One region of the Pseudomonas sp. MF7453 genome, then DNA from elsewhere that is predicted to be linked to it. Evidence: riboswitches for the same ligand, from Rfam matches in the RefSeq annotation. Region 1 holds a riboswitch; each other region holds the start of a gene.
The links. A riboswitch is a leader RNA that binds a small molecule or an ion and turns the genes downstream of it on or off. The one in region 1 is predicted to bind cobalamin.
Positions count from the first base shown of each region.

Region 2: linked by a shared signal. The riboswitch ahead of JFT63_RS23175 (TonB-dependent receptor plug domain-containing protein) and the one ahead of cobO (cob(I)yrinic acid a,c-diamide adenosyltransferase) in region 1 are both predicted to bind cobalamin.
Region 3: linked by a shared signal. The riboswitch ahead of cobW (cobalamin biosynthesis protein CobW) and the one ahead of cobO (cob(I)yrinic acid a,c-diamide adenosyltransferase) in region 1 are both predicted to bind cobalamin.

Region 1 covers NZ_JAEKCN010000010.1:257,769-265,491, reverse strand. Annotated here, with positions in the region: gene bluB (5,6-dimethylbenzimidazole synthase) at 1-295, opposite strand, end outside; gene JFT63_RS17705 (cobyrinate a,c-diamide synthase) at 292-1,674, opposite strand; gene cobO (cob(I)yrinic acid a,c-diamide adenosyltransferase) at 1,671-2,282, opposite strand; cobalamin riboswitch at 2,362-2,607, opposite strand; gene JFT63_RS17695 (PQQ-dependent sugar dehydrogenase) at 2,707-4,020, shown strand; gene JFT63_RS17690 (C40 family peptidase) at 4,144-4,683, opposite strand; gene JFT63_RS17685 (C40 family peptidase) at 4,828-5,457, opposite strand; gene hda (DnaA regulatory inactivator Hda) at 5,667-6,371, opposite strand; gene JFT63_RS17675 (AI-2E family transporter) at 6,576-7,649, opposite strand; gene JFT63_RS17670 (DUF2066 domain-containing protein) at 7,705-7,723, opposite strand, start outside.
Region 2 covers NZ_JAEKCN010000016.1:88,188-95,910, forward strand. Annotated here, with positions in the region: gene uvrC (excinuclease ABC subunit UvrC) at 1-1,738, opposite strand, end outside; gene gacA (response regulator transcription factor GacA) at 1,740-2,381, opposite strand; gene JFT63_RS23150 (helix-turn-helix domain-containing protein) at 2,533-2,898, opposite strand; gene JFT63_RS23155 (DNA-binding protein) at 2,981-3,220, shown strand; gene JFT63_RS23160 (GNAT family N-acetyltransferase) at 3,255-3,686, opposite strand; gene JFT63_RS23165 (carbon-nitrogen hydrolase family protein) at 3,687-4,436, opposite strand; gene JFT63_RS29910 (hypothetical protein) at 4,583-4,717, shown strand; gene JFT63_RS23170 (3-deoxy-7-phosphoheptulonate synthase) at 5,057-6,136, shown strand; cobalamin riboswitch at 6,187-6,392, shown strand; gene JFT63_RS23175 (TonB-dependent receptor plug domain-containing protein) at 6,484-7,723, shown strand, end outside.
Region 3 covers NZ_JAEKCN010000002.1:484,479-492,201, forward strand. Annotated here, with positions in the region: gene JFT63_RS04095 (fatty acid cis/trans isomerase) at 1-521, shown strand, start outside; gene JFT63_RS04090 (acyltransferase family protein) at 608-1,630, shown strand; gene nfuA (Fe-S biogenesis protein NfuA) at 1,690-2,274, shown strand; gene cobM (precorrin-4 C(11)-methyltransferase) at 2,465-3,211, opposite strand; gene JFT63_RS04075 (cobalamin biosynthesis protein) at 3,281-3,673, opposite strand; gene JFT63_RS04070 (CbtA family protein) at 3,670-4,374, opposite strand; gene JFT63_RS04065 (CbtB domain-containing protein) at 4,386-4,574, opposite strand; cobalamin riboswitch at 4,671-4,884, opposite strand; cobalamin riboswitch at 4,927-5,127, shown strand; gene cobW (cobalamin biosynthesis protein CobW) at 5,221-6,282, shown strand; gene cobN (cobaltochelatase subunit CobN) at 6,285-7,723, shown strand, end outside.

The sequences.
Region 1 (7,723 bases):
CTTCGACCTTGAGCTTCATGAATTCATCGGAGCGCTCGCCCAGCGCCTCGGCGGTGCGCACGCGCTCTTCTTCCACCAACTGTTGAATCTGGCTGCGCAACGAGCGGTCGCTGATGCGCAGAAAACGCCACGGCTGCATCAGGCCGACGCTTGGCGCCTGGTGGGCGGCCTGGAGCAGACGGTGCAGCAGCTCGGGGGCGACGTTGCCGCCGGTGAAGTGGCGCATGTCGCGACGTTCGGCGATGGCGCGGTAGACAGCCTGGCGGTCGGCCTCGGGGAAGGCGTTGTCAGTCATGGCCGCATCGGGGGCAAGCCCCCTCCCACATTTGAAATGCATTCCCCTGTGGGAGCTGGCTTGCCTGCGATAGCGGTCTCAAGATCTGGCGCGAACAACGCGGCCACCGCGCCAGGATTCGACGGAAAATAAAAGTGCACGTAGGAAGCGGTCAGCCGCCCTTGTCGGTAAACCGCTTCAGCCCCGCGCCCGCCGTTAGGGCTCAGGCCACGGGCAATCGGCGCCAATGCGGTGCTGGTCAAGGAGTGGTGATAGGTGTGCCCGCGCAACGTGCCTTCCGGCAGTTCGACACTTTGCAGGGCCAGGGCCGCAAGTTTCTTTTGCATCACCGCTTCGCCTGGCAGCAAGCCAACCAGTTCGGCTCGGGCGCCCTCTACATCCATCAGCGAATCGAGCAGGTAGAGCATGCCGCCACATTCGGCGAGCAGAGGCTTGCCGGCGGCATGATGAGCACGGATGGCCTCCAGCATCGAGGTGTTTGCCGACAGGGCCTGATGGTGCAGCTCCGGATACCCGCCAGGCAGATAAAGGCTGTCCGCCTGCGGCAGCTGGCGATCATGGATAGGCGAGAAGAATGTCAGCTCGGCGCCCATGGCCCGCAGCAAATCCAGGCTGGCGCCGTAGGTAAAGGCAAAGGCTTCGTCACGGGCGACAGCGATACGCACACCAGCCAGTAACGGTTCGGCCTTGATCACTTCGGGCGCGGCAAAGGTCACGGGCGGCGGCAGAGCCACTTCGCAACTGCTGCCCAGCGCCCGGGCGGCGGCATCCAGGCGCACATCCAGGTCATTGAGTTCACTGGCTTGCACCAGGCCCAGGTGGCGACTCGGCAGTTCGATGCCGGTCTCGCGGGATAACGCGCCGTACCAGCGCAAGCCTTCGGTGAGGCTGCCTTCGAGCAACTGCGCATGACGCAGGGTGCCGACCCGGTTGGCCAGCACCCCGGCAAACGGCAGGTCGGGCTGATAGCGCGCCAGGCCCAGGGCCAGGGCACCAAAGGTCTGAGCCATGGCAGTCCCGTCGATCACCCCCAGCACCGGTACGCCGAAGTGCCGCGCCAGGTCGGCGCTGGAGGGGGTGCCGTCGAACAGCCCCATCACGCCTTCGATCAGGATCAGGTCGGCCTCCCCCGCCGCTTCCCACAGCAGACGACGACTTTCCTGCTCGCCCACCATCCACATGTCCAATTGATACACCGGCGCACCGCTGGCGCGCTCGTGGATCATGGGGTCGAGAAAGTCCGGCCCGCATTTGAACACGCGCACCTTGCGCCCCAAATTGCGATGCAAACGGGCCAGCGCGGCGGTGACCGTGGTTTTGCCCTGGCCGGACGCCGGAGCGGCGATCAATACGGCCGGGCATTGGCGGGGCTGATTCAAAGTTCGACGCCCTTCTGTGCCTTGATACCGGCCTGGAACGCGTGCTTGAGCATGCCCATTTCGGTGACGGTGTCGCCCATTTCGATCAATTCAGGCTTGGCGCCCCGGCCAGTGACCACCACATGCTGCATCGGCGGGCGGGCTTGCAGGTCGCTGAGGACCTGATCCAGGTCGAGGTAGCCGTGCTTGAGGGCGATGTTCAGTTCGTCCAGCACCACCAGGCGAATGGACGCGTCATTGAGCATCGCCCGGGACACCGCCCAGGCCGCTTCGGCGGCGGCGATATCACGTTGGCGATCCTGGGTTTCCCAGGTGAAGCCTTCGCCCATGACGTGGAAGCGCACCTGCTCGGGGAAGCGCCGGAAGAACAGCTCTTCGCCCGTGCTGTTGCGGCCCTTGATGAACTGCACCACACCGCACTGCATGCCGTGGCCCATGGCGCGGGCCAACATGCCGAAGGCCGAGCTGCTCTTGCCTTTGCCGTTGCCGGTCAATACCAGCAACAAGCCGCACTCATTCGGCGAATTGGCGATGCGCTCGTCGATTACGGCTTTTTTGCGCAACATGCGCGCCAGGTGGCGTTCGTCGCGGTCGGGGGAATCGGTCATGGCAGCTCTCCGTTGGGGCTGGACAAAAACGGCGGGCAGGAAAAAGAAAAAACAGACAGCCAAGCATCGCCCACCGTGATGCTGTTGAATGTTCAAGGCCGGTCTCCGGACTCATGAGTGGCGCGTCTTATCGAAGCAGCCGAGGGCGCGCCTTCCCATATCGCGGGCGATACAGTGGCAAACAGCACCGTCTTGACTCATTTACCGTTGCGGGGGCAGCGCCGGAATCGCGGCAGCACTGTGTACAAGTGCGCTCACTCACCGGCTTCCCTGTTTCACTCTGTCGACGCGCGCGCCACAGAGCACCTGGAACAAGCCGCGAAGGTTAGTGGGTTGGGGGTGGAGCGTCAATTAAAGCTGGCCTTGTACTTGAACCATCCGTACAGCGTGCTTCTCTACCCTTACAGGTATCAAGGAGAAAACCATGCCTAAAACCCGATTGGCCTTACTGATCATGCTCACCGGCAGCCTCGCCGCCTGCGGCGAAAGCTCCACCCTGCAAGTCGCGGATGGCACCGGGCCCTCGCCCAAACTGCCGGAGCCGAACAAGACGCTGATTCCCACCGTCAACATCGCCCCGGCGATCGGTTGGCCTGAAGGCGCCAAGCCAACGGCTGCCGCCGGCACCCAAGTGGCCGCCTTCGCCGAAGGCCTGGATCACCCACGCTGGCTCTACGTGCTGCCCAACGGCGACGTGCTGGTGGCCGAGACCAATGCGCCGCCCAAGCCAGACGACTCCAAAGGCGTGCGCGGCTGGGTGATGGAAAAAGTCATGGGCCGCGCCGGTGCCGGTGTGCCCAGCCCGAACCGCATCACGCTGCTGCGCGATGCCGATCATGACGGCGTGGCCGAAACGCGTACGGTATTTCTGCAAAATCTGAATTCGCCGTTTGGCATGACACTGGTGGGCAACGATCTGTACGTGGCGGACTCGGACAAGTTGCTGCGCTTTCCCTATCAGCCGGGTGAAACCGCAATCACGTCCCAAGGCACCACAGTCGTGGATTTGCCAGGCGGCCCCTTGAACCATCACTGGACCAAAAACGTGGTGGCCAGCAAGGACGGCAGCAAGCTGTATGTGAGCGTCGGCTCCAACAGCAACGTTGGCGAAAACGGCCTGGATGCCGAGCAAGGCCGCGCTGCTATCTGGGAAGTTGATCGCGCGACCGGCCAGCACCGCATTTTCGCCTCCGGCCTGCGCAACCCCAACGGCATGGCCTGGGAGCCACAGAGCGGCAAGCTGTGGACGGCAGTTAACGAGCGCGATGAAATCGGCAGCGACCTGGTGCCGGATTACATCACCTCGGTCAAGGATGGCGGCTTCTACGGCTGGCCTTTCAGTTATTACGGCCAGCATGTGGATGTGCGTGTCACCCCGCAGAACCTGGACATGGTCGCCAAGGCCATCGCTCCCGACTATGCGGTAGGCCCTCATACTGCGTCGCTGGGGCTGACCTTCGCCGAGGGCAGCAAACTCCCTGCCCCTTTCAGTAATGGCGCATTTATCGGCCAGCATGGTTCCTGGAACCGCAAGCCGCACAGTGGCTACAAGGTAATTTTCGTGCCCTTCGAAGGGGGCCAGCCGAAAGGGCAACCGGTGGATGTGCTGACCGGGTTTCTGGATAGCGATGAGAAGGCCATGGGCCGGCCAGTAGGCGTGGTGATAGATCAGCAGGGGGATTTGCTGGTGGCCGATGATGTGGGCAATAAGGTTTGGCGGGTATCGGCTGTTAAGTAAATCGCCACACACCAATGTGGGAGCGGGCTTGCCCGCGATTACGGTGGCCCAGTCAACTAACGCGTTGACTGACACACTGCATTCGCGGGCAAGCCCGCTCCCACATTTTGGAGTTTTACTGATTCAGGGATTACGCGCCAGGTTCCCCGGCAGTACCCGCTTGGCACTCAGGTAGGCATTCTGCCAATACGCTTTGGAGAGCGTATCCAGCTTCACCGTACCGCCGGTTTGCGGCGCGTGTACGAAGCGGCCCTCCCCCACATAGATGCCCGCATGGCTGACCCGCGAACCGCCACCGGTGGCGAAGAACAACAGGTCGCCGGTTTGCAGGTTTTGTTCGCTGACGTCCTGGCCACGCATCATGATCAATTCACGGGTGGTGCGCGGCAATGAGATGCCGGCTGCGTCGCGGAACACAAAGCCGATCAGGCCACTGCAATCAAACCCCGAGTCCGGTGTGTTGCCGCCCCAGCGATAAGGCGTGCCGACCAGGCCCAGCGCACGGAAGAGCACATCTTCGGCAGCAGGCGAAAAATTCTGGGTGGCGTAGTTGAATACCGGCTTGGGCTTGACCGCTACAGGCGCGGGCGGCGGTGGACGGCTGGCGCAGGCGCTGAGCAGCGCGGCGCAAACAATGAGCATCAGGCGGGCCGAGGTCGACATGTGCAGAACAATCCTGGTCTGGATGCGGCTTTCGCTGCCGAACGTTGAAAACCAGAACGCGCAAGCAAAGCTCGCGCGAACGGATGACAACAATGTCCAGGGATTCTAGCGCTTACACGTCAAACTTCAAGTATCACTTTAACTTTACTTACTAGCGGTAACCGTAGTCGGGGCCATGGCGAGTGCGCGCTTGGCTTCGATGAAGGTTTTGCTCCAGTAGCTGTCACCCAGGTTATCGACCCGAACGCCACCGCTACGGCGGCTGCTGGAGTGGATAAATTGGTTATCGCCCAGGTAGATACCGGCGTGGCTGACACGACCGCGACCACTGGTACTAAAGAAAAGCAGATCGCCCGGCTTAAGGTTGTTGCGTGCGACCAACGGTGCGTCCACGTTGATCATTTCGCGCGTGGAGCGAGGCAGGTTCATGCCCGCTTCTTCACGAAACAGATAACCGATAAAACCGCTGCAATCGAAACCGGCTTCAGAAGTGCCGCCAAAACGGTAACGGGTACCGATCAGGGACTTGCCGCGCTCAAGAATGCTGTCGGCCAGAAGGGGCAACTGGTAAGGCTTGCTACCTGAGAAGTCGGCGAGTTCTTTTTCGGTTGCCATCTCTTCTTCATAAACAGAAGCAGACTGTGCAGCAACGAACTTGGCCTGATTTTGAACCTGTGGTTTGGGCTGTTCTGCCACCTGTTGAGGGTGGGAGGCGCAACCAAACAATAGGGTAACGAGTGCGAGAGGCACGAGGGGTGCGAAGCGATTTAGCATGGGCACGACCGTGGCTGATGTGTAAAGAAGCCGAGACTATGCCCTCTATCACATCGATTTGCAAATTCAATCGTGATCTATGTGACTTATTGTTTGGACTATGCCATCTAAGCCGTAATTCCATGTATCGCTGTACTTGCGGGGCCTGCCGGGCTCAAACGCACATTTGCTGACGCCTGAAAATTGCCGAATGGTGGCAAATCAACGCTTTACCAGCCCAACGTTTCTTTGAGGAAAGGGATCGTCAATTTTCTTTGCGCCTGCAAGGAAGCCTGATCGAGTTGCTCAAGCAAATCGAACAGCGCGCTCATGCTGCGGGTGCCACGGGTCAGGATAAAGTGCCCCACTTCGTCGGTCAGGTGCAGGCCACGACGGGAAGCGCGCAGTTGCAGAGCACGCAGCTTGTCCTCATCGGACAACGGGCGCATCTGGAAGATCAGCGCCAGGGTCAGCCGCGACTTGAGGTCGGCCAGCTTAACCGGCAGCTCACGCGGCGAGGTGGAAGCGGCGATCAGCAAGCGCCGACCGCTGTCGCGCAGGCGGTTGAACAGGTGAAACAGCGCTTCTTCCCAATCCGCCTTGCCGGCCACTGCCTGCAAGTCGTCCAGGCACACCAGTTCGTACTGCTCAAGGTTGTCGAAGATACCGACGCCGCGGTCCATCAACTCGGCCAACGGCAGGTATACCGCCGGCTCGCCCATCTGCTCGAAACGCAGGCACGCAGCCTGTAACAGGTGGGTACGCCCCACGCCATGCTTGCCCCACAGATAGATCAGGCTTTCAGTCCACCCGGCGTCGGCTTCGCAGAGCCGCTCGACATAGCCGAGTGCAGCGGCATTGGCGCCTGGGTAGTAGTTGATAAAGGTAGCGTCATCACGCAGACGCACACCTAGGGGCAGCTGAATCGGTTTCATGCTGACTGAACGGCTCCCATCGAACCGTTAGTGGCCTCTGTGTAAAGTTTGCAAAGTTTATACCCGTGACGCCGGGCGCACAATGCAGCAGACCACAAGCAAAATCAAAGGTTTGCGTTAACCTCGCGGTTTTACGCGGATTGTTTGACGCCCCCTGCCCCACAAACAACAAACCCGGCCTTGGCCGGGTTTGTGACATTGCGATTACAACTCGGGCTCATCAACGCCCGTATACACGTCCGAATCCTTGTACAAGTCATGAACGTGACGCACCAGCACCATGATCACCGCCGCTACCGGCAGCGCCAGCAGGATGCCGGTAAACCCGAACAGCTCGCCACCGGCCAGGATCGCAAAGATCACCGCCACCGGGTGCAGGCCAATCCGATCGCCCACCAGCAGCGGCGTCAGCACCATGCCTTCCAACGCCTGGCCGACCATGAACACCGCGACGATCCCCAGCATCGGGTAAAGGTCGCCGCCAAACTGGAACAGACCGGCCACCAGCGCCGCACCGATACCAATCACAAAGCCCATATATGGCACGATGGCTGCCAGGCCCGCGATCAAGCCGATCAACAGCCCCAGCTCCAGACCGATGGCCATCAAGCCGGCGGCATAGATCACCCCCAGCGCCAGCATCACCAGCAGTTGGCCGCGAACAAACGCCCCCAGTACTTCATGGCATTCTGCGGCGAGGGAGACGATGCGCTCTTCGCGGTCACGGGGCAGCAGGCTGCGGATCTTGGCCATCATGATGTCCCAGTCACGCAGCAGGTAGAACGCCACCACCGGGATCAGCACCAGGTTGGTCAACCAGCCGATCAGCGCCAGGCTCGACGCGGTTGCCTGGCTGAGCACCACCGTGACGATATCGGTGGTCTTGTCCATATGCTCGCTGATAGCTGCCTTGACCTTGTCGAACTTCCAGAAGCCATCCGCCAGCCCGAACTTGGACTGGGCCCACGGCATTGCCGTGTGCTGCAACCAGTCGAGCATTTGCGGCGCCAGCTCGTAGAGGCGAAACAGTTGCTTGGCCAACATCGGCACCAATATCAACACCAGCGCCGTGATGATCAACGTGAACAGCGCAAACACCGTGATCACGCCCCAGGTGCGCGACATGCCGACTTTTTCCAGGCGATCCACCACGGGATCGAACAGATAGGCGAGCAGCAGCGCCACCAGGAACGGCGTCAGGATCGAATGCAGCAAGAACACAAAACCGCACAGCAGGACTATCCCGCCAAGCCACACCCAACGACGCGTATCCGCCATAAACCACTCCATCTGTTATTTACGCCCTTCTTCTATATAGAAGAAGGAACACTATTTACCAACGAAAACGCAGT
Region 2 (7,723 bases), on a different contig from region 1:
GGGAGAGCTCCTGCAAGCCACCAAAATGTTTAAGCAAGTCGCGACGCCGCGTCGGGCCAACCCCTGCCACCCCTTCCAGGGTTGAAGTTCGCCGGGTTTTGCCACGGCGCGCGCGATGGCCGGTAATGGCGAAACGGTGGGCTTCGTCGCGGATTTGTTGAATCAGGTGCAGCGCGGGCGAGTCGCCTTTCAAGGTGAATTCATGGGCGGCATCATTTAAGTACAACGTCTCGAAACCGGCCTTGCGCGTGGTGCCCTTGGCGACGCCGAGCAGGATCAGGTCAGGCACGGCCAGCTCGTTGAGCACGTCTCGCGCCATGGATAACTGGCCCTTGCCGCCGTCTACCAGCAGGATATCGGGCAGCTTGCCCTCCCCGTCCTTCAACTTGCTGAAACGCCGCGTGAGCGCCTGGTGCATAGCGGCGTAGTCATCGCCTGCGGTAACGCCTTCGATGTTGTAGCGCCGGTAGTCGGACTTGATCGGCCCTTCCGGCCCGAATACCACGCAGGAGGCCACCGTGGCCTCACCGCTGGAGTGGCTGATGTCGTAGCACTCCAGGCGCTGGGGCGGCTCATCCAGGTTGAGTACCTCAGCCAGAGCGTCGAAGCGTGCGGCAACGTGCTGTCGATTGGCCAGGCGCGCGCTCAGGGCCTGTTCGGCGTTGGTCACGGCCAGTTGCTGCCAGCGGGCACGGGTGCCGCGTACGCGGTGGCTGATGTCCAGCTCGCGGCCGCGCAGCTCGTGGATGGCCTCGATCAAAGTGGGGAAGTCTTCATGCACCACGTTGACGATCAGTTCAGACGGCAGGTCGCGCTCAGGGCTGCTGACGTAGTACTGGCCAAGAAACGCAGCCATCACTTCTGACACGTCTTCGTCGATACCGGTCTGCGGGAAAAAGTTCTTGCTGCCCAACACCCGGCCAGCGCGCACGCTGATCAGGTGCACACAGGCGCCACCCGGATTGACGAACGCGGCGATCACGTCAACGTCGCCGGTGCCGCCTTCCATGCTTTGCTGGTCCTGGACCCGGCGCAGCAAGGAAATCTGGTCACGCAGTTCTGCAGCCTTTTCGAAATCCAGAGTGCTGGCCGCCTGCTCCATCGCCCCGGACAGCTCATCGGTGAGCGCGTTGCTGCGCCCTTCGAGGAACATTACGGAATGGCGCACATCCTCGGCGTACTCCGCCGGCTCGACCAGGCCCACACAGGGCGCCTTGCAGCGCTTGATCTGGTATTGCAGGCACGGCCGCGTGCGGTTCTTGTAAAAGCTGTCTTCGCACTGGCGTACAAAAAAGGTTTTTTGCAGCAGGCTCAGGCTTTCACGAATTGCACCGGCACTGGGATAAGGCCCGAAATACTTGCCCTTGAGCTTTTTAGCCCCGCGATGAATGCTCAGCCGGGGGAAATCGCCGTCCGACAAATACACATAGGGATAGGATTTATCGTCACGCAGCAGGATGTTGTAGGGCGGTCGCCATTCCTTGATCAGCGTCTGCTCAAGCAGCAGCGCCTCGGTTTCATTGGCGGTAATGGTAGTTTCAACCTGGGCGATACGCGCCACCAGGGCGGCGGTTTTCGGCGCAAGGCCGGTCTTGCGAAAATAGCTCGCCAGACGGTTCTTCAGGTTCTTGGCTTTGCCCACGTACAGCAGGCGCGCCTCGCTGTCGAACATGCGGTACACGCCGGGGCGGCCACTGCAGGTCGATAGAAAGGCACTTGGATCAAACGGCGTAGTCATGTCAGGCGCTGGCGTCCACCATGCCGTGGCGCACCGCGAGCAGGGTCAATTCAACATCACTGCTGATGGCGAGCTTCTCGAAGATGCGATAGCGGTAGGTATTGACGGTTTTGGGCGACAGGCACAGCTTGTCGGAGATCGACTGCACCTTCTGGCAACCGACGATCATCAACGCGATCTGGATTTCCCGCTCCGACAGCGTGTCAAACGGCGAATCGCTGGTGGGCTGGAAAGATTTGATCGCCAACTGTTGGGCGATCTGAGGGCTGATGTAACGCTGGCCGGCGAAGACCAGTCGAATGGCCTGCACCATCTCCGCCAGGCCCGCGCCCTTGGTCAGGTAGCCCGCGGCACCGGCCTGCAGGAGCCGCGTCGGAAACGGGTCTTCCTCGCACACCGTCACCACTACGACCTTGATGTCCGGATGGCTGCGCAACAGCTTGGTCGTGGCACCAAGACCGCCGATCCCGGGCATCTTGACGTCCATCAACACCACATCGGGCTTCAATTCCCGAGCCTTGATCAGAGACTCCTCCCCTGACTCAGCCTGGCCGACTACTTGCAGGCCGTCGATGTCAGCCAGCATTCGTGTAATGCCTGTACGAACGAGATCATGGTCATCGACTACTAGCACCCTAATCAAGCAGACACCTCGCGATATGGTCTTATAGATTGCTGAACACCTTAGCAAAAAAGCTGGGCGCAGACCTAGCCGCAAGCGTCATATATATGGAGTTTGCCTGCCCGATAGTCGTCCACCGGGTGGCGGACGACCGGATTTATTGGGCAAAAGGTCAGGAATCCTGGGGCGCAGGCTTGGTTTTTCCATTCAGGGATTGGGAATGTTCGGCCAGGGTCGACGTCAGGCGGCGAATTGCATCCTGGTCTTCCTTGAACATCGCCCGGTAATCCACCAGGACCTTTTCTTCAAGCTGGCTGAGATTTTCCAGCTGGATCGGCGTGGCAGTGCCGGTCAGCACGTACAGGATGTCCACGCCTCTCTCGGCGACACGTGACAGGTAATCAGCCTTGGGCGCACGCCCGCCGCTTTCATACTTGCCTTGAGCGTTAGCTTCGACGCCTCCGATTTCACCAAAAACTTTTTGCGACAGGCCAAGTCGCTCTCTTTCTTGCCTTAAACGCGAACCGATTCCACTCATTTGGATGTATGACCCTATTTGGCACACCCCAAGAGGTGACACACTCATCTCTTTGTTAAACGAACTTGAACGGTTTTGAACTATGCCCGGAATCCGTACTGCTGCACAAGCCAAGGCCTGGCTGGAACATCAAGGAAAGTCAGTGCAGGCGTTCGCCCGTGAACATGGCGTTGATCCGGCAACCACCTATCAAGTGCTCGCTGGGCGCAAAAAGGGACGGCGTGGTGAGGCCCATAAGGTAGCGGTCCTGCTGGGCATGAAAGAGGGGATCATCCTCGCTGAGGCAGATGGCCAAAACGACGATCAGGAAGTCGGCTCCTGAATCAGTATGCGCTTATTAGAACTTTGCGCATGACTTAACATGCGCGACAGACACGCTCCATCCGCCAGAAGCCGTCCTCTTCGCCGACAATGCTGAACCCGATGCGCTGATAGAGCTTTTTGGCCGGATTGGTCTTGAATACGGTCAACCGCAATAGCCCCAGCGCTTGCGCCTTCAGCGCCATGTGCTCCAGCACCCAACTGCCTGCGCCCTGCCCGCGATGTTCTTCGAGCATATGCAACTCGCGGATGTACAGCGCGCCATGGTCGCGACTCAGGCTGACAAACCCCAACGTTTCATCGCCTCGGCAAACCAGCCAGTTTTCCCGACCGGCCCAGGCGGTGTCGAAGCCGTCATTGGACCAAATCAGCCGGTTTTGCACGTAGTAGCGGTTCATCGCCTGGTGGGTCAGGGCTCGTGCAAACGGCAGATCCTTTTCTGTGGCTGCGCGCAGGTAAAAGGCCATTTACACCGCCACCACGTGACCCAGCCAATGCTCGCCATCGCGGCGGGCAATCACCAGCGCCTCGCCGACGCCGGGCACCGCTGCAAGCAGGCGGCCATCCGCGCCCCAGATCGCACTGCGGCCTGCACACGCCCAGCCACCCGACGGGCCACCGTGGTTAGCCATCAGCACCAGCAGACGATGTTCGGCGGCATAACCCTGCAGCAGCGCGCTGTCTTTGGCGTAACCGCCTTCGCTGATCAGCACGCCGGCTGCGTACACATTGGCACCCGCTTGCGCCGCCTGGCGCGGATGACTGGCGTGGGAAAAGTCAGCGCAAACCGCCAGGGCAATTCGATCATCACCCCACGCCAGTGCCGCACCGCCCTGCCCGGCTGCAAACGCCACTTCTTCGCCTGGATGCAAATGCTGCTTGGTATAGACGGCCACCGAGCCGTCGGCACCCAGTACCAGAGCGCCAATCATGACCTGCGTTTGCGAGGCCAGGCGAATCGGCATCCCTACCACCGCCGTCAGTTGCAACTCACGCGCCATTTCGCGCAGGGGTGCCAGCAATGGGGCGTCGGGAGCAATAGCCAGGTCGGCGGCCAGCGTGGGTTCGTAACCGGTCAAAGACAGCTCCGGAAACACCAGCAATTGCACGCCCTGCTCTGCCGCAACCTGCATAAACACCAAGTGCCTTGAGATGTTGGCCGCGACGTCGCCGGCAATGGAAAGGGTTTGCGCCGCAGCAAGGGTCAAGGCAGTCATGGTCGCGTCCTGGCAATCATTGTTTAAGAGTGACCAGCATAGCGACACTCGCCCCATAGTCGTAAGTACCCTCAAGCAATAGAAATTACTGATTGAATCCACCCGTGCGCCTCTAGTAAGCTCCCCCCATCATTTGGAGAGCCACCATGTTGCAACTCACCCACACTCAGGTTTGCCCTGCTGCCAGCGCCTTGCGCTCGGTGTCGGCTACCCGTGTGAACGGTTCGAGCGCACTGGCCGGCTTTTATTTTGGGTATTGGTTTAGCCACTGGCGCGCCTGATACCTGAAATCGGCGCCCACTACTCAAGGGGTCGCCTACCAGAGAAATCTAAACCCCCGGTCGGCTCCCCGACCGGGGGTTTTGTTTTTTCAGCCGCTAACTATTTTGTTTGCTCAAGAACACTTAAAGGAATCACACCATGAACTACGCCAACTATTACCGCTTCGACACTTGCACTGCATGGCGATTTAGCCAGCTCCGTTCGGGACAGCCTGCCGCCTCCGATCGGTCACCTATTGGTGGCAAACCAACACACCTTGCCAGTACGGCCAATTGTCGAACACCCCAGTAGGCCAAGCGCGCGGGAACAACCCGCCGCTTGCCCAGGAAGCCTTGAATATGAACTCCTCCGTCGCCGCTTTGCCCGTCTGCACCCTCAACAGCGCCAATGAAACCCTGACCCAGCGCTTGCCCAGCTCCCTTGAGCTGAAGCACCAACTGCCCCTCAGCCCGTTCCTCAATGAACAGATCCACGCCCATCGCCAGGCCGTGCGTGCCATTCTCACTGGCCAGGATTCGCGCTTACTGGTGATTGTCGGCCCGTGCTCGATCCACGATCCGGAATCGGCCATGGAATACGCACGCAACCTGAAGAAACTTGCGCTCGAAGTCAGCGACCAGATGCTGCTGGTGATCCGCGCCTACGTCGAAAAACCGCGCACTACCATCGGTTGGAAAGGCCTGGCCTACGACCCGCACCTGGACGGCAGCGATGACATGGCCACCGGCCTGGCCCTGTCCCGTGAACTGATGCGTGAAATGCTGCGCCTGGGCCTGCCGGTCGCCACCGAACTGCTGCAACCCATGGCAGCAGGCTACTTCGATGACCTGCTCAGTTGGGTTGCCATTGGCGCGCGCACCACTGAATCGCAGATCCACCGCGAGATGGCCAGCGGCCTGGGCCTGCCCGTGGGCTTCAAGAACGGCACCGACGGCGGCGTCGCGATTGCCTGTGATGCGATGCGCTCGGCGTCCCACCCCCACCGCCATTTCGGGGTCGATAGCCAGGGCCATCCCGCCATCATTCAAACACCGGGCAACCCCGACACGCACTTGGTGCTGCGCGGCGGTCACCGTGGGCCAAACTACGATGCGCAGAGCGTGGCCCAGGTGAAACATGACCTGGTCAAAGCCAAGGTGGCAGCGCGGATCATGGTCGATTGCAGCCACGCCAACAGCGGCAAGGACCCGCTGCGCCAACCGGCGGTGTTCAATGACGTATTGGAGCAGCGCTTACAGGGCGATACCTCGCTGATCGGCATGATGCTTGAGAGCCACTTGTTCGAAGGCTGCCAGCCGCTGAGCACGTCGATGAAATACGGCGTGTCGGTGACCGATGGTTGCCTGGGATGGAGCGGGACCGAGCAGTTGTTGCGCAGCGCGGCCGAACGGTTGCGCGAACACAGTAAAACCGACTGATCGCTGGCTGGGCTGGGCGGGAAAGTTGACGAGCGCTCGTGCGAGTGTTCAGATGCCCGCCTGTTTCAGGTGCCCCCTGCCGCCGTGCTCGGGGTGAAACGGGAAACCGGTACGCTCTTGCCGAGCAAGTCCGGTGCTGCCCCCGCAACGGTATATGCGTGATCCCTTCGACACACCACTGTGGCCATTGCGCTATGGGAAGGTGAAGGGGTCCATACGCATGAGCCCGGAGACCGGCCTGAAATTTCTGTTTGGCAAACTCCTGCGGTGGGCGGGCATGGGCCGGTATTGGCGTGTGCTCGATGCCTTCTCTTGCGTGCTTCTGCGAAGATACTTTCGAGAAGACTATGATTCGACGTTCATTCACTCCCTTGGTCGGTTGCCTGTTCAGCCCATTGCTGCTGGCTGACGACAATGCCCTGATACTCAATGCGCAACTCGTCTCGGCGCCTTCGGTGGAGTCCACCACCGTCGCGGCCATGGCCCGGTACGGCAGCAAAATCGACGTGGTCAGCCGCGCCCAGATCGAGCGAGCCGGCCCTGCCGCCGACGTGTCCCGGGTCATGCAAATGTTCATTCCCGGGCTGTACGTCGCGCCGAAAAACGGCCCGTTCGACTACGGCACCTATTCCCTGCTTGGTGGACGCAACGATGACACGTTGATCCTGCTTGACGGTGTGCGCCTGAATAACCGCTTGTACGGCGGTCTTTACATCGACACCCTGCCAGCCAATGCCATCGAGCGCATCGAAGTGCTCAAGGGTGGCCAGAGTTTACTGTTCGGCACCCAGGCCGTGTCCGGCGTGATCAATATCGTCACCCGCAGCCCGCAGACGCCCAGTGCTTCCGGCGAAGTGAACCTGGGGGTCGATACCTTCGGTGGCACCACCGGCGACGCCCGGGTCGAAAAACTCTTCAACAACGGTTGGGGCGACATGGGCCTATTGGCGTACGTCAGCCGTAATGCGTCCGAGGGCTACCAGCCGTTTCGCAACCGCGATATGAAAAACGTCAGCAACAAGAAGCGCGCCTACGAGGTCACCACCTTCGGCACCAAGGCGATTCAATCCTTTGGCGACCATTCACGCCTGGAACTGTTCTACCAATACGCCGATGCCAACCTGGATTTCGCTCGCCCGGTGGCATCCCACAAGACCACCAACGACCGTGTTCAGCAGATCGCCACAGCGACCTTCGAGCAAAATATCAACGAACGCCTGAGCTATTTCGTCAAGGGCCATATCAACGATTGGGACACCCGCTATACCCGCATCAACAACCTTGACGCAGGTGGCACCCAGGTGATCAATCATAACGACTATTGGGGTTTCACCGATTGGGGCGTGCAGGCCGAGGGCAAGGCCCAATTGCCGGGCGGGCATGTGTGGATCGTCGGCAGTGATAACCAATGGTTCAAGGGCCAGGACGATGTGCTGGTAATCGACAACAACAAGGCCCAGGCCCACGCGCTGTACACCCAACTGCGCCCGCAGATCGACGCCCTGCCCGATTGGCACCCCAGCCTTGGTGTGCGCCACGAAGCCATGAGCGGGGGCGACAGCGCCACCGTCGGTATGCTCACCTCGC
Region 3 (7,723 bases), on a different contig from region 1:
CGATCAACCGCTGCAGCGGCGCGTTCTGCTCCCGCGACGGCATTGACCCGGCCTTGCAGGATGCCGAACAAGCGCTGAGCCGCCTGACCTCACGGCCGGCGGCAGGGCTCAAGGTGATCGAGCAATTGCCCGAAGCCACGATGCTGCGCATCGAGACCGCCAGCGGCAAGCGCGAGGTCTACAGCCTGCTGCGCAACCGTGCCCACAGTAACGTCGCGTTCCTGCTGGGCGAGGCGTATCGCTATCAGCCGGGCCTGGACACCTTGACCATCTACCCGGGTGTGCTCAGCAGCTACCCGAACTTCATGTTCAATATCCCGGCCCGGGAAGTACCTGCCTTTGTCGCACAGATGGAGCAGGCCAGGGACGCGCAAAGCTTCGAGAAAATCGTTGATCACTGGGGCGTGCGGCGCAGCCATCCGTTGTTCTGGCAGTATTTCCACGACTTGTCGCGGTACATCCACGAAACCACACCGGTGGAAGAGGGCGTATTGGACATGAACCGCTATGAGAACCTATAACTGCTGGTATTGATCCGGTCACCCCACCACGCGGGCGCTGAAGCAGTCGGATATCTATCGATAAACCGGGAAAAGGTACTCCGACGATGTTGATTTCAGTGCAGGCGCTACGCGCCCTGGCGGCGTGGATGGTGGTGGGTGTTCATTTCATGCAGTTGTTCTTCGACTTTGAGGCACATAACGTGTTGGAGTATCTGCTGGCCGATAAAGGCGGTATCGGGGTGGATATATTCTTTGTCATCAGTGGCTTTGTGATCTTTCTTGCGACTGCGGACAAAGCCCTGACCCCTTGGCGTTTCATGCTTATGCGCGTGGCAAGGATCGTCCCGGCCTATTGGTTCTATACCCTGTTGATGATTGTTCTGGTTGCCACCGTGCCCTCGGTGTTTCCCCAAGAGCATCTTGATCCGAGTTATGTGCTGATGTCGCTGCTGTTCATCGCAGCTCCAAGCGAGCCGGGTGTAGAGGTCTACCCACTGCTGGGTGTTGGGTGGACCCTGAATTTCGAGATGGTGTTCTATGCGCTGTTTGCAGTCGCGCTGTTGGTTCGCGAATCCTGTCGGTTGTGGGTCGCGGCCACTTTGCTGTATCTGATGTGCTATATCGGCCCCGCCCTGGGCTTGGCCAGTGGGTTCTATAGCAATGGCATTGTGCTGGAGTTTCTGATGGGCATTATGATCGGCATGATGTATCGACGGGGTAGGTGCCAGGCCAAGCCGTGGCTGCCGGTGCTGGGTATCGTCGTTGCGTTAACGGCGATTTATCATGGCGCCGATATACCGCGTGCGCTGGAATGGGGAGTGCCCAGTGCGGTACTGGTCATCAGTTGTGTAGCGTTGGAGCCCTGGTTTCAAGGCTCCCGCTTTTTGAAGTTGCTCGGGGATTGTTCCTATTCGGTGTACTTGATCCACGTGCCGGTGCTCGCCGTTGGGTATTTTGTTGCCCAGCGAATGGGTGTCGACCCTTACACGATGCTGCTGATGTGCATCGTGGTGATAGCTTTGGGCGCTTATGCAAGCTATCGATGGCTGGAGAAGGCAACCTATCGCGCGCTAAAGCGTTGGCTGGGCGTTGATGATTCGGTAATTATTTCCCGACAAAAATACTAGGACTTTGTACCTCTGTAATGATTTGGCGTAAACTGCGGGCAAGCCTGTGAGGAGTTTCCATGACTGCCATAACCATTACCGACGCCGCCCACGATTACCTGGCTGACCTGCTGTCCAAGCAGAACACCCCGGGTATTGGCATCCGCGTCTTTATCACCCAGCCCGGCACCCAGTACGCAGAGACCTGCATCGCGTATTGCAAGCCCGGCGAAGAGAAGCCTGAAGACACCGCCCTGGGGCTCAAAAGCTTCACCGCGTACATTGATGCCTTCAGCGAAGCCTTTCTTGACGACGCCGTGGTCGACTACGCCACCGACCGCATGGGCGGCCAGTTGACCATCAAAGCGCCCAACGCCAAGGTGCCGAACGTCAACGCCGACAGCCCGGTCAACGAGCGCATCAACTACTACCTGCAAACCGAGATCAACCCGGGGTTGGCCAGCCACGGCGGCCAGGTGAGTTTGATCGACGTGGTGGATGACGGGATCGCCGTGCTGAAATTCGGCGGCGGCTGCCAGGGCTGCGGCCAGGCGGACGTGACCCTGCGCGAAGGCATCGAGCGGACTTTGCTTGAGCGTATTCCTGAGCTTAAGGGCGTACGTGACGTGACCGACCACACGCAGAAAGAAAATGCCTACTACTGAGTAAGGTGTTCACTGCGAGCATAAAAAACGGCGCCCGTGAGCGCCGTTTTTTTATGCGCTCTCTGTAGGAGCGAGCTTGCTCGCGAAAAGCGTCAACGATAACGCGTGTTTCCTGAATAAACGCGGCGCCTATGGGGTTTTCGCGAGCAAGCTCGCTCCTACAGGGATTAGGGCAAGCCACCCCACATAATCAGGGTCTGTAAAGGTGGGCATGCCCGGCCCGATACAGCGACGACTCGCCGAAACTGTCACTGGCCAGCACTCGGCCCACCACAATCAGTGCCGTGCGCCGGAACCCCTTGGCTGCGACCTTGGCGGCAATATCTGTCAGGGTGCCGACAACCCAATCCTGATCCGGCCAGGTCGCTCGGTGCACCACGGCAATTGGGCAATCGGCGCCATAGTGCGGCAGCAGTTCGGCGACGATCTTTTCCAGGTGATTGACCCCCAAGTGGATCGCCATGGTCGTACCATGGCGGGCCAGGCTGTCGAAGCTCTCACCGGGGGGCATGTTGGTCTTGTCGGCGTATCGGGTCAGGATCACGCTCTGGGCGATGTCCGGCAGAGTCAGCTCGGTTTCCAGCAACGCGGCGCAGGCCGCTACTGCCGTAACGCCGGGAATGACCTGGAAAGGAATACCCATTTCCCGCAAGTGGCGGATCTGCTCGCCAATCGCGCCATACAGGCTCGGGTCGCCCGAGTGCACGCGCGCCACATCCTGGCCTTGGGCATGGGCGGTCTTGATCAGGTCCATGATCTGTTCAAGATGCAGCTCGGCGCTGTTGACCACCTGCTGCGCCTGATGACCCTCCAGCACCGCGGCGGGCACTAACGAGCCGGCATAGATGATCACCGGGCAACTGCGGATCAGCCGCTGGCCCTTGACGGTGATCAGTTCCGGATCGCCGGGGCCTGCGCCGATGAAGTAGACGGTCATGGAGAGTTCCTGTTGAAAAGCGGGCGAGCATGAAAACGGCTCATGGTCGCAAGGGCGATTATCAAGGTTTTAGCCGGTGCAGGCCAATGCAAGCGTGGCGTGGGCAACTTTTCTGCGAGTGATCAGCAGGCGGGCAGGGGCATTAGCGAGCTGTTCGGTCAGGGCCAGGGCGGCGCTTTCGGCAATGCCGTAACAGCCGGTATGGGCAAATGCGACGCTCGATTTGTGGCTCAGTCGCTCTTCGTAAGCCGCCAATTGCGTGGCATCGAAGCACAGCAGCGGTACATTCAGCACTTGGGCGAGCGCCAGCAACCCTGGCTCATCCTGCTTGCGATCGATACTGGCCAGCGCCGTCAAGCACTGGCGGCCGATACCCGCTTCGACGAGGGCGCTGTCCAGCAGCGCCAGCAGCGTGTGAACGTCACAACCCCGCTGGCAACCCAGGCCGACTACCAACGTCATGCCGAGTATTGGTCGTCGCGGTTGCGGCGAAACAGCCAGGCGCTGATCAGGCCCAGGGCCAGCCAGAACACCACATTGGTCAGTTGCGATGCGATTTTGAACTGTGCTTCGAGCGCCTCGGGTGCCAGCATCGAATGCACTTGCGGCTGCGGCGCGCCAATCACGTGGGGGACGGCAAGAATTGCCACGCCCAGCACTTTGAGCAGCCCGTTGCGACCGAACACGATCAGCGCAATACCGGCGGCGGTGGAGGCGGCGGTACCGATCCACCAGGTCTGGCGCAGCGTCAGGTCAGCCGCGGCCGTGCCCGGCAATTCAGGCGGCAGGCCCAGGGTAGGTGCCAGCACAAAGGTCGCGTAACCCGCCAGGCCCCAGAGCAAGCCCTGGGCGGTGCGGGTGGGGGCGCGCAAGGTGTAAAGGCCGGCGAGCATCAACGCAAAGCCGACCGCCACCACCAGGTTGCCACCTGTGGTCGACAACACGCGCTGCCAGCCATCTTCCGGCTCCCAGGCTTCGGCGTCGTGGCTATGTGCAGCGGCACCTGCGCCGTGTTCGTGGGCAACTTCGGTCGCTACAGGAGCCTTTTCATACGTTTCGGCCTGCAAAATCAACGGCGAGACCCACAAGCTTTGCAGCAGGGTCAGCAGCAGGGCGGCCAGCAGGCCGGTGAAACCTGCGGTTTGCGCAATACGTTTGATCATGTCGGCAGGCCTCAGTGGCAAGGGAACGCGGCGCTGTGGCGGGTATCGTGGGCCGCGTTATGCACCGCCTCGATATGCGAAAAACCGGCGAAGTACACAAGGCACGCACCCAGGATTGCCGCGCCGATCGCAGCGCTCAGGCGTTGACTCAACGTGGTGGTGCTGCTTGCGGAGGGCGTAGTGCTGCTGATGATCGACATGGCGCGTCCCTTTCAGGTGTCAGGGTGAAACGAGCGCATGCAAACCCCACGCGCCAGGCACGCAGGGTTCGAACAGCGCCCGCCCACCGCGGGTTTGTTATCTGATTTTTTCGGGCCGGTCTCCGGGCTTGCGAGGGGCGGCTCTGGACAGAGTGCGCCTGAAAAGCATCGCCTTCCCATGCAAAAGCACAGTGGCCGTGACGCTTCGCTCGCTTACCGTTGCGGGGGCAGCACCGGATTTGTCATAGGGGTATGACGCACCGGTTTCCCGTTTCACCCTGTGAAGGGCACCCGAAACAAGATGTGTAGGAGAGCATGGGCCGGGGACGGTAGTCAAATGCCGCGAGCCCCTGTAGCCTTGCACCTTCGAGGTTCTTCGGCCCCACGCCGAAGCTAAGAAGGGAACGCGGTTCAAGCCGCGGCTGCCCCCGCAACTGTGAAGGGTTCAGTTGACTGCCATGCCACTGCCGAGACGGCGGGAAGGCGCAGTCAACGTTGGTCGCAAGACCTGCACGCCCCAAGCCAGGAGACCTGCCTCGTCACCGATTTTTCAATTCAACCGGGCGGGGTGATCCGGTGACGAAATCCGCTGCTGCGCGCCGCCGCAGGGCCTGTCGTCCCGTATGCCCGCCCCAAAGGGCATCCGATGAAAACACTGGCCAAACTTCCCGTCACCATCGTTACCGGCTTCCTCGGCTCGGGCAAGACTACGTTGCTGCGCCATATGCTCGACAACGCCCAGGGCCGTCGCATTGCCGTGATCGTCAATGAATTTGGCGAGCTGGGCATTGACGGCGAGATCCTCAAGCAGTGCTCTATCGGTTGCACCGAGGAAGAAGCCAACGGCCGCGTGTACGAACTGGCCAACGGCTGCCTGTGCTGCACGGTGCAGGAAGAGTTCTTCCCGGTGATGCGCGAACTGGTCGCCCGTCGCGGTGACCTGGACCATATCCTCATTGAAACCTCGGGCCTGGCCCTGCCCAAGCCGTTGGTGCAAGCCTTCCAGTGGCCGGAAATCCGCAGCGCCTGCACCGTTGACGCGGTGATCACCGTAGTCGACAGCCCGGCCGTGGCCGCCGGTACCTTTGCCGCCTTCCCGGATCAGGTCGACGCCCAGCGCAAACTTGACCCCAACCTGGACCACGAGTCGCCGTTGCACGAACTGTTCGCCGACCAACTGGCCAGCGCTGACCTGGTGATCCTCAACAAAGCCGACCTGATCAGCGCCGAAGACCTGGCCCGTGTGCGCCTGGAAGTGGCCGAAGAACTGCCGCCGGCGGTGAAGGTCATCGAAGCCAGCAGCGGCCGCCTGCCGCTGGACGTGTTGATCGGCCTCGGCGCCAGCTCCGAAGAGCATATCGACGCTCGCCACAGCCATCACGATCAGCACCATGAAGGCGAAGACGACCACGACCACGACGCGTTCGACTCCATCTCCATCGACTTGCCGCAAGCCGACGAAGCCCTGTTGCTCGACGCCCTGACCCAATTGGTGGTGCAGCACGGCATTTTGCGTGTGAAAGGCTTTGCAGCTATCCCAAACAAGCCGATGCGCCTGCTGATCCAGGGTGTGGGCACACGCTTTGACAAGCACTTCGACCGCGCCTGGGGCGCCGATGAAGCGCGCACCACGCGCCTGGTGCTGATCGGCCAAGAGCTGGACGCCGCCGGCCTTGAAGCGCAATTGCGCGCTGCCCTCAGCGTTTAACCATGCACCTGCTCAGGACCCAGCCCGGTGGTTTCGTCGCGGACGACAATATCGCCGACCTTGGCCAAACCCCCGCCGAGCTGGTGATCCTGTGCAGCGGCGATTCCAGCCTGGCGCTGCTGGCCGAAGTCGCCCAGCAATTGCCCGAGGATTACCCCAGCCTGCGCCTGGCCAACCCGATGCAGGTGCAGAACCATGCCTCGGTCGACCTGTATGTCGATGAGGTGTTGCGTCACGCCAAGGTCATCCTGATTTCCCTGCACGGTGGCATTGGCTATTGGCGCTACGGTATCGAGCGCCTGGTGGAGCTGGCCGAACGCGGCGTCACGCTGATCCTGGTGCCGGGGGATGATCGCCCAGACCCAGAGCTCAGTGGCTTGAGCACGGTTGGCGCCGAGCAGCGCGACCGCCTTTGGCATTTCCTGCGCCAGGGCGGGCTGGGTAATGCCCTGGATTTTTATCGCTGCCTGGCCAGTGATTATCTGGGGCGCGATTACCCTTGGAACGAGCCGCAGGCGTTGCCGCGTACCGCGATCTATCATCCGCAAACTGCCAATGCCGATCTTGATGATTGGCGGGCGCAGTGGAATGCGCAATGGCCGGTGGCAGCGGTGCTGTTTTACCGCTCCCATTTGCAGGCCGCCAACACCGGTTTCATCGACGTGTTCTGCCAGCGTTTGCAGGTCGCGGGCCTTAACCCCCTGCCTATCGCGGTGGCCAGCCTGAAGGAGCCCGGTTGCCTGGCAGTGGTTGAAGACTGGCTCGATGAAGTACAGGCGGCGGTGATCCTGAACACCACCGGCTTTGCCCAATCGAGTCCCGAAGCACCGCACCTGCGCCCATTCCGGCGCAATATCCCGGTGATCCAGGCTATTTGCGCCCAGGACAACCAGCCTGGCTGGCAGGCCAGCGAACAGGGGCTCGGCCCACGCGACCTGGCGATGCATATCGCCTTGCCCGAACTGGACGGGCGCATCATCAGCCGGCCGATCAGCTTCAAGGACCTGGCCTGGCGCAGCGAGCGCAGCCAGTCGGACGTGGTGTGCTATCGCGCAGCCCCCGAACGCATGGACTTTGTTGCACAGTTGGCGCGGCGCTGGGTTGAATTGGCCCGTGTGCCGAATGCGCAAAAACGTATCGCGTTGATCCTCGCCAACTACCCGACCCGCGATGGACGCATCGGTAATGGCGTGGGCCTGGACACCCCGGCGGCGGCGCTGAATATCTTGCGCGCCTTGCAAGCCGAAGGTTATCCGGTGGCGGATGTGCTTCCCGACAGCGGCACCGCGCTGATCCATGAACTGCTCGGCGGCGTCACCAACGACCTCGACAGCCTCGACCTGCGCCCATGCCATCAAAGCCTGGGTCTGGATGAGTACCTGGCGATGTTCGAGCGCCTGCCAGCGGCCAATCGCCAGGCCGTGCTGGAACGCTGGGGCGC